Cupriavidus metallidurans CH34: one gene and its partner. The protein of the gene in region 1 binds, or shares a complex with, the protein of each later gene. Links are inferred from orthologs where the notes say so. Each region holds a gene or a part of one and is shown on either strand. Other genes may lie near its edges.

What was found. The genes of interacting proteins can lie anywhere in the genome.
Region 2: the proteins of mnmE (region 1) and mnmG are in contact, whole or in part, in a solved structure (PDB 9HIP), measured with the Escherichia coli proteins. The link is inferred for Cupriavidus metallidurans CH34 from one-to-one orthologs.

The regions. Positions count from the first base shown.
Region 1 is NC_007973.1:3,919,216-3,924,334, reverse strand. What follows is about bases 838-3,740. They hold mnmE (tRNA uridine-5-carboxymethylaminomethyl(34) synthesis GTPase MnmE), read left to right. Parts: upstream 838-1,526; coding sequence 1,527-2,954; downstream 2,955-3,740. Other genes in these bases: RMET_RS18125 (TetR/AcrR family transcriptional regulator), read left to right, coding at 3,604-3,740; RMET_RS18130 (hypothetical protein), read left to right, coding at 3,001-3,591; RMET_RS18140 (CHAD domain-containing protein), read left to right, coding at 838-1,474. In the rest of the region: tam (trans-aconitate 2-methyltransferase), read left to right, coding at 1-606; more of RMET_RS18140, read left to right, coding at 713-837; more of RMET_RS18125, read left to right, coding at 3,741-4,200; RMET_RS18120 (OB-fold putative lipoprotein), read left to right, coding at 4,260-4,826; RMET_RS18115 (Sbal_3080 family lipoprotein), read left to right, coding at 5,007-5,119. UniProt on the Escherichia coli protein: Exhibits a very high intrinsic GTPase hydrolysis rate. Involved in the addition of a carboxymethylaminomethyl (cmnm) group at the wobble position (U34) of certain tRNAs, forming tRNA-cmnm(5)s(2)U34.
Region 2 is NC_007973.1:3,794,370-3,798,618, forward strand. What follows is about bases 1-2,941. They hold mnmG (tRNA uridine-5-carboxymethylaminomethyl(34) synthesis enzyme MnmG), read right to left. Parts: upstream 2,483-2,941; coding sequence 518-2,482; downstream 1-517. Other genes in these bases: rsmG (16S rRNA (guanine(527)-N(7))-methyltransferase RsmG), read right to left, coding at 1-517; RMET_RS17620 (N-formylglutamate amidohydrolase), read right to left, coding at 2,720-2,941. Also shown: more of RMET_RS17620, read right to left, coding at 2,942-3,598; RMET_RS17625 (Bug family tripartite tricarboxylate transporter substrate binding protein), read right to left, coding at 3,602-4,249. UniProt on the Escherichia coli protein: NAD-binding protein involved in the addition of a carboxymethylaminomethyl (cmnm) group at the wobble position (U34) of certain tRNAs, forming tRNA-cmnm(5)s(2)U34.

The sequences.
Region 1 (5,119 bases):
GAGGTAACGGGGTTCGACAGCGACGCGGACATGATTGCGGCGGCACGCAAACGCCTGCCGGACCTGCGCTTCGATATCGCCGACGTCACCGCCTGGAATGACCCCGGCCCCTACGACGTGATCCTGGCCAATGCCGTGTTCCAGTGGGTGCCAGATCACGCCACGCTGTTTCCCTCGCTGATCGACAAGCTAGCGCCGGGCGGCAGCCTGGCCGTGCAGATGCCGGACAACCTCAACGAGCCGCCGCACCAGTTGATGCGCGAGACAGCGCTGAACGGCCCGTGGGCGAACAAGCTCGCCAAGGCCGCCGAGGCCCGCACGCCGCTGGCCAACGAGCGCTGGTACTACGAACTGCTCAAACCGCACTGCACACGCGTGGACATCTGGCGCACGATCTACCAACATCCGCTCAAGGGCGGCCCGGCGGCCATCGTCGAGTGGTTCAAGGGCAGCGGCTTGCGGCCGTTCCTGGCGCCTCTGACCGAAGATGAGAAGGCCGAATACCTGAAGCGATATGAGGCGGCAGTGGCCAAGGTCTTTCCGGCCATGTCCGATGGCACGGTCCTGCTGCCGTTCCCGCGCGTGTTCATCGTCGCAACGCGCTAGGAAGCCTCCACGGAACATGGCGTTGGTATCACGTGCGTCGTCGCCTACACTGCAGTGACGCCTTGCAGTCTCCTCGTGTCCAAGCTGTGCGCAGAGAGATACCGCCATGAGCCGTCCGCCCGAGCTGCATCGGAAGATGCGCCCTGCCGCCGCCTTTGTCATGCTGGGCGGCTCGGGCCTGCGCATCGTCGAGGCTCAGCTCGACGCCCTGCTGCAACGCGACATAGCGGAAGATGTGCACGCACTGCGCGTGGCCGTGCGACACCTGCGTGCGGTGACCTGGGCATTCGGCCCGATCCTGCCGCGCGCCGTCATGGAGCGCTGGAAGCTGGCGCTCCATGACGTGGCCGATGCCGCCAGCGCCGTGCGCGACTGGGACGTCTTTCTTTCCGAAACGCTACTGCCTGCCCTTGCCATGCAACCCGGGGACCCGGTGCTGGTCGCGTTGATCGACGTCGCCCATGCCAGGCGCGCCGAGGCACGCACGCTCATGGTCACGCAGTTGACGCGCTACCGGCAGGCGCCATTGCCCACCCTTTACCGGGATCTGCTGCACCTGTCCGATCCCAAGACCCGCCACGGGCAGCATGGCCGCATGGCTGCGTTCGCGCGCGGGCGCATCCGCAAAGCGCGCGGGCGCGTACGCGATCTGGCGCGCGTGGCACGCGACGGCCAGATCGCACACATCCATGCGCTGCGGATCGGCAACAAGCGATTGAGGTATGCAATCGAAGCGCTGTCCGATGTGCTGCCCAAGCGCTACCGCAAGCGGCTGCACGGCAAGCTCATCGCACGCCAAACCGAACTCGGCGGCGTCATCGACGACGCCGTGGCGCACAGGCTGATATGCGAATGCCTGGCAAGCTGAGCCTTGCCACCCCGATCGTCCCCCATGCGGACGATCTGCGACAATACTGGCCATGACCGTATCCCAGATTCCCATCGCCGCGATTGCCACCGCGCCTGGCCGTGGCGGCATCGGCGTCGTGCGTGTTTCCGGCCCCGATGTCGGCGCCGTGATGCGCGCCGTATGCGGCCGCGCGCTGCAGCCACGTCACGCCACCTATCTGCCGTTTCTCGATGCGCGTGGCAATGTCATCGATCATGGCCTCGCGCTCTACTTCCCGGCACCGAATTCGTACACCGGCGAGGAAGTGCTTGAGTTGCAGGGCCATGGCGGACCGGTGGTGATGCAGATGCTGCTGTCGCGCTGCCTCGAGGCCGGCAAGGACATCGGCCTGCGTGTGGCCGAGCCGGGCGAGTTCACACGACGCGCGTTCCTCAACGACAAGCTCGACCTCGCGCAGGCCGAGGCCGTGGCGGATCTGATCGAAGCAAGCACGGAGGCCGCGGCGCGGTCTGCGGCGCGGTCCATGGAGGGAGAGTTCTCCAAGGCAATCCACGCGCTTGTGGAAAAAGTCATCCACCTGCGAATGCTGGTGGAAGCCACGCTGGACTTTCCCGAAGAGGAGATCGATTTCCTCGAGGCCTCCAATGCACGCGGCCAGCTGACACGCATTCGCGAAGATCTCGCGGGCGTCCTCAAGCAGGCGCGGCAGGGCTCATTGCTGCGTGAAGGATTGTCGGTGGTTCTGGCCGGACAGCCCAATGTGGGCAAGTCCTCGCTGCTCAATGCGCTCGCCGGCTCGGATCTCGCCATCGTCACGCCAATTGCCGGCACCACGCGCGATCGCGTGCGCGAGACGATCCAGATAGACGGCATCCCGCTGCACATTATCGACACCGCAGGTCTGCGCGACGATGCCGCCGACGAAGTGGAACGCATCGGCATCGAGCGCACATGGGAAGCCATCCGCCACGCCGATATCGTGCTGCATCTGATCGACGCGGCGGACTACATCGAGCATGGCATTTCGGAGACCGATGACCATATCGACGATCGCCTGAGCGGCCAGTTGCCCCCCGGGTCTCCAATCGTTCGCGTCATCAACAAGATCGACCTCGCGCCATCCGTCGGCGCGATGGGATTTGGCGGCAACCGCCCGCATGTGGTGGCGGCCAATGGGCCAAACCCGACCGAGATCTGGATCTCCGCACGCACCGGCGCGGGCATCGACCTGATGCGCAGCGAACTGCTGCGCCTGATCGGCTGGCAGTCCGGCAATGAAGGCGCGTTCCTGGCGCGGGAGCGCCATCTCATCGCGCTGCGCAACGCGGAATCGCACCTCGAACTCGCCGAGGCCAGCGCCTCGCAGCACGCCCAGGCGCTGGATCTATTCGCGGAGGAACTGCGGCTGGCACAGGATCACCTGAACAGCATCACTGGAGAGTTCACGAGCGATGACCTGCTGGGGACAATTTTCACGCGGTTCTGCATCGGGAAGTGACGGCTTGGCGAGACAAGACCGGTAGCACAAGGCGAACCGTCTCCTGATGTCTTCCGCGAAAACCGCTCGCCCCCTCACCCCCGGTGAGATCGCGCTCGCCCGCAGTGTCTTTGCCGATGACATCGACTACGGGCAGGTCCGCATTCACGCGCGGAACTACGTGTTCTGGCAGGGTGCCGGATACATCATCACGCCAAACGGGCAGATGTACCTCGGCCGAAGGCTGCGTCACTACACAGACTTCAGCGCTGCCGGCATCCAGATCCAGGCGTTCTTCATTCACGAGATGGCGCACGTCTGGCAGCACCAGCACGGCGTCAACGTGTTGTGCAGAGGACTTGGCGAGCAGATCCGGCACTTCCTCGGCTTCAACCAGTACCGGTACCGGCTGGAGCCCGGCAAGCCACTCACGGCCTACAAACTCGAGCAGCAGGGCGACATCATGCGCGACTTGTTCCTCGCGCAACTTGGACATCCGACGCCGTATGACGCCGAAGCATACGTCGCGATGACAGGCGCACCTGCAAGAGGCCGCTCGATCGGTATCACTCAACTGGACGCCGTTGACTTGGCAAACAATGTGGCAGACCATCCCGGCACGGATGGTGAGTCAGTCCACAAGGATGGAAGTCAGTGATGGGAGTCAGTCATGCCGCGGGTATCGAAAGCGGAAACGGAAAAGAACCGTATAGCCATTGAACAGGTTTCGTCCCAGTTGTTTCGTGAACAAGGATTTCACGGGATCAGCGTAGCCGATCTGATGGGTGCGGCCGGACTGACGCACGGCGGCTTCTACGGCCATTTCGAATCGAAGGATGCGTTGGCGGCCATCGCCTGCGCGCGCGCATTCGAGGAGTCGAACGCGCGCTGGCGCAAACGTGTGGAAGAAGCGCCTGACAAGGCAACCGCGCTCGCGGCGCTGATCGATGGCTATCTGTCCACGCGCAACCGCAATGCGCCTGGGAGCGGCTGCCCGGCGGCGGCGCTGGCCAACGATGTCGCGCGCGAGGGCGATGACAAACCGGTTCGCGCGACCTACCACGAAGGGCTCGAAAAACTGCTGGATGTTCTGGCCAGCATCCAGCCGGGCGGCAACGCCGCCGCCAATCGCGCTAATGCCATCGCGGAGATGGCCACACTGGTCGGCGCCCTGGTGCTCTCGCGCGCCACGCAGGGCACGCCGCTGTCCAACGAAGTGCTCGCGGCAGCCAGGGGATATTTGCTGGCCCGGGTCAGCAAGGAGTAGGCGCGTTAAACTGGCGGCCTTTCTCCACTTACCTGGCTCCAGAGGAGCCCGTCCCCGAGATGTTGAGCCGCCTGCAGCAATCCCTCATCGCCGTCGTTGCCGTGGTCGTCCTCGGCCTGTTGTGGTTCGTTGGCAATGACAAGGGGGACGTCGTACCGGTTGAAACCGGCGCCGCTCCATCATCCCAGCCAGCCAGCATCCCGCGCGGCATCCCACGTAACGGCACGCTCGACCCGATCAGCATCGACCCCGAGCGTCCCGCCGACGTCCTGCCCCAATACCAGGCCGATGGCCTGTTTGCCGACTATCGCGACAATGCAGGCGAGGCCGACGACCGCTATCGCGGCAAGTACTTCATCGTCGAAGGCGTGGCCAGCGGCATCCGGCGCGACGACGGCAACAATGTGTTCCTGGAAATCCGCACCAGCAACCCGGGTGAACTGGTCCGGGCAAACCTGCTGCGCCGGCAGATCTGTGGCCCGGCAGGCAGGGTCTGCGAGGTTGAGGCGCGCGCCACCATGGTCCGGCGTGGCCAGAAGGTGGCCGTCGAATGCACGGGCGCCGGGCAAGGCGAGGGCGGCGTGCCGCTGCTGAATGACTGCCTGATTCGCGGCGGCGCCAATTAAATCGCCGTCCCGCGCGGTGCCGTGCGCGGCACGCGGGAGATTTGCGGCATCAGTGCCCCGTTGTTCAGTGATTTGACCCTGTGCCCGCGCGTCTACAGTACGCAGGCATGGTGCCGCCAATGCGCCCCTCATCCGGATCCGGGCGGCCGGCGCCCGCGCCGACGCGACTCAGGACACACGATGAAAAGAGCAACGATTGCCGCCATGCTGGCCCTGCTGGCCAGCGGCTGTTCCACCTACCAAGCCGTCACACCGGTCGACCAGGGCCAGGCTGACCCGATCGCCAGTTTCCA
Region 2 (4,249 bases), 130 kb from region 1 along the record:
CGAAGTCGGTCAATTCTGCGAATGCGCGCGAGGTGATCACGGCATAGCCCTGCTCGTCGTCGATCTTTTCCACAGGCCCCCAGTGGGCAGCCGCATTGGTCAGGTGCAGCTGGGCACGGCACTGCGTCAGGAATGCGGTCTTTTTCTGCACGATGTCGACCATCAGCACCGACACATCCGGGCACGAAATCGCCAGCGGCATGCCCGGCATCCCACCGCCCGAGCCGACGTCGAGCACCCTGCCCCGCGCGCCTTGCGCCACGTTTGCGGAGCGAGCGGCTTCGGCCAACGCCGGAACAGCCGTCAGCGAATCGAGCAGATGATGCGTGAGCATTTCGTCGGGATGACGAATCGCGGTGAGGTTGTAGACGCCGTTCCATTTGCGGAGCAGCGTCAGGTACGCGAAAAGCGTATCGACCTGGGCTGGTGTCAGTGCCAGCCCGATCGCGTCCAGTCCGGCTTCGAGCCGGCGGCGTTGCGCGGCGTCGTCGACCGCGAAATGTCGGGAACCACCCACTCAGGCAGCCTCCTGTCCATTGCCGGCCACCGGGGTTGCCGATGTCTGAGCCGCGGCGCGCCCCATGCCCTTCTTCTTCAGGTGTACCAACAGCAGCGAGATAGCCGCAGGCGTCACGCCGGAGATACGCGAAGCCTGACCCAGCGTTTCCGGGCGATGCTGGTTCAGCTTCTGGCTCACCTCGAAGCCCAGGCCACGCACCTCGGTATAGTCGAAGTTCGGCGGCAACTTGGTCGACTCGTTGGCTTCGAGTTTGTCTACTTCGGCAGCCTGGCGTGCGATATAGCCGTGGTACTTGATACCGATCTCGATCTGCTCGCGAATCTGCTCGGCAAGCATCGTGTCATCGGCGAGCGGCGTCTCTGGTGCAAAACGGCCATCCTGCAGCGCGACAAGCGCCTCATAACGGACTTCGGGACGACGCAGCAGATCTGCGAGCGAGTATTCGCGCTCGATGCCCTTACCGAGCAGCGGAACGGCATCTGCTTCAGGCAACAAGGTCGGATTGACCCAGGTGCTCTTGAGTCGCTCTGTTTCACGTGAAACAGCGTCGCGCTTCCGATTGAAAGCATCCCAGCGCACATCGTCGACCACACCGAGTTCACGACCGATTTCGGTCAGACGCATGTCCGCGTTGTCCTCGCGCAGGCTCAGGCGGAACTCCGCGCGGCTGGTGAACATGCGGTACGGCTCGGTCACGCCTCGCGTGATCAGGTCATCGACCAGCACACCGAGATATGCCTGGTCGCGGCGCGGCGTCCAGGCGTCGCGTTCGCGTACGTAGCAACCGGCGTTTATCCCGGCCAGCAGACCCTGTGCTGCCGCTTCCTCATAGCCGGTCGTGCCATTAATCTGGCCGGCGAAGAACAAGCCCTCAATTGCCTTGCTCTCCAGCGACGACTTCAGCCCGCGCGGGTCGAAGTAGTCATACTCAATCGCATAGCCCGGACGCAGGATATGCGCGTTCTCCAGTCCGCGAATCGAGTGGACAAGCTCAAGCTGTACGTCGAAAGGCAGGCTCGTCGAGATGCCGTTCGGATAGAACTCGTTGGTCGTCAGCCCTTCGGGCTCCAGGAAGATCTGATGGCTTTCCTTGCTGGCAAAGCGATGGATCTTGTCCTCGATGCTCGGGCAGTAGCGCGGCCCTACTCCTTCGATCACACCGGTGTACATCGGCGAGCGATCGAGCCCGCCGCGGATGACGTCGTGGGTACGGCTATTGGTATGGGTGATCCAGCACGGCAGTTGCTGCGGATGTTGCTCCGGACGGCCCAGGAACGAAAACACCGGCACCGGGTCCAGGTCGCCGGGCTGCTCTTCCATCACCGAAAAATCGATCGTGCGGCCGTCAATGCGCGGCGGTGTACCGGTCTTCAGGCGACCTTGCGGCAGCTTCAGTTCCTTGAGACGCGCCGACAACGACACGGCTGCAGGGTCGCCCGCACGACCGCCCGTGTAGTTATCGAGTCCGACGTGGATCTTGCCGTCCAGGAAGGTACCAGCCGTCAGCACCACCGCGCGCGCGCGGAAATCGATGCCAACCTGGGTACGAGCACCGACCACGCGGTCACCCTCCACCATCAGATCATCCACGGCCTGCTGGAATAGCATCAGGTTTGGCTGGTTCTCCAGCCGCGTCCGGATGGCCTTGCGATACAGCACTCGGTCCGCTTGGGCACGGGTCGCCCGAACGGCCGGGCCCTTGCTGGAGTTCAGGATGCGGAACTGGATGCCCGCCTCGTCCGTGGCGGCTGCCATCGCGCCGCCCATGGCGTCCACTTCCTTGACGAGATGACCCTTGCCGATGCCACCGATCGACGGATTGCAGCTCATCTGCCCCAACGTTTCGATGTTGTGGCTCAGAAGCAGCGTCTGGCAGCCCATGCGCGCGGCGGCGAGGGCTGCTTCGGTGCCGGCGTGACCACCGCCGACGACTATGACGTCGAATTCTTTCGGGTAAAGCATGGGACACCTCCTCCGGGAGGCTGGGCGGGAAAAATCGGGATGTCGAATTATAGCGGCAATCGATTCCCCGCCTTCGGTCGGACATGATGTTTCACGTGAAACATGGCGTGTGCGGTACCTGGCGAGGCAAAGTGTGTTTCACGTGAAACACTCCCGAGCCAAAAGAAGAAGGCCCCGCTTCCGCGGGGCCTTCCCTCTGCTCTTCTCTGCCTCACATGTTTCACGTGAAACGTGGTCTCAGATCTGGCTCCGGATGTACGTCGCCACCTTCTCGCTCAGCATACCCAGGTCTCGTTGCAGGGTTTCGAAACCAGCATTCGGCACCTTGCTGGCTTCATCCATGTAAAGCGGCCGCCGGATCTCAATCTGCAGGCTATTGCGCCGCTCGGCCGGGCGGCCAATCTGCGCGATCAGCTGCACGCCCTTGTACGGGTCATTACGTGCGACGGTGTAGCCCATGCCCCTCAACTCCCGCTCGACCAGATCGACGATGCCGGGCTCGCAGGTGGTCCCGTCACGGTCTCCGAGCACGAAGTCAGCCAACGGATGCGGGCTCTGGATCTTCAGGCGCTCATAGGCATTGTTCGGCATCGAATGCAGGTTCAGATGCCAAACCGCACCGAAGCGCGCGTACGCAGACTCCACCGCTGTCGACAGCGCAGCATGGTACGGACGGTAATAGCGATCGATCCGGTTCCGCACCTCGTCCACTGTCAGCTTACGATCGTAGATCGGGGTGGCAGCATCGATATTGCGCCAGACCAGACCGTAGCCGAGCCTGGTCTTCTCCCCTGGCGACAGGGGTGTCGGCCACGATGTTGCCAGCAACTCCGGATCCAGATCGTCGAGCATCCGGTTCGGATCGATATAAACGCGCGGAAAGGTCGCCCCGATCAGCGTGCCGCCGACCTTCGGGATGGCGGACCACAAGGCATCGATATGCGTATCTTCCCCGCCACGCAGCCGCTGCAGAGGCACGGCCGCACCGAAGTCCGTCGGGTAGTGGATGCCACTATGTGGCGAGTCACAGACCAGCGGCAACGCCGTGCCTTCGGGCGCAAACAAGAGGAACGGCCCCACCGGCGCGTCGCCCCGCACTGCTTCAAACGTCGTCATGGCTTAGTCCAGCTTGATGTTGGCGGCCTTGACCACACGCGCGTAGCGGGCGATCGATTGCTGGATCTGTGCCTTGAACTGATCAGGCGTCGTCGGCACCAGCGTGCCACCCGACTCCTCCACCTTCCGCTTGAATTCGGGGTTCTGCATGGCCTTGTGGATCGCGGCATTCAGCTTGTCGATCACCGGCTGGGGCGTGCCGGCGGGCGCAACGATGCCGAACCAGCCGCCCTCGCCCATGTCCTTGAAACCGAGTTCGGCATAGGTCGGCACATTGGGCAACTGTGCCGAACGCTGCGTGCCGAGCACCGCCAGCGCACGCAGTCGGCCCGCTTTCACGTGGGGCAGCGTCGACGACAGGTTGTCCGTGATCGCATTGACCTGCCCCGCCACCGCATCGTTGAGCGCCAGACCCGCGCCCTTGTACGGCACATGCAGCAGATCGATCTTGGCCAGCATCATGAAGTTCTCGATGTTCACGTGACCCAGCGACCCCGCGCCCGGCGATGCGAACGTGTACTTGCCCGGGTGCGCCTTCGCCAGGGCGATGAACTCCTGCATCGTCTTGGCGGGCACGCTCGGATGCACGGCGAACACACTCGGAATCGCTACCACGTTGGTCACCGGGGCGAAGTCCTTGATCGGGTCATA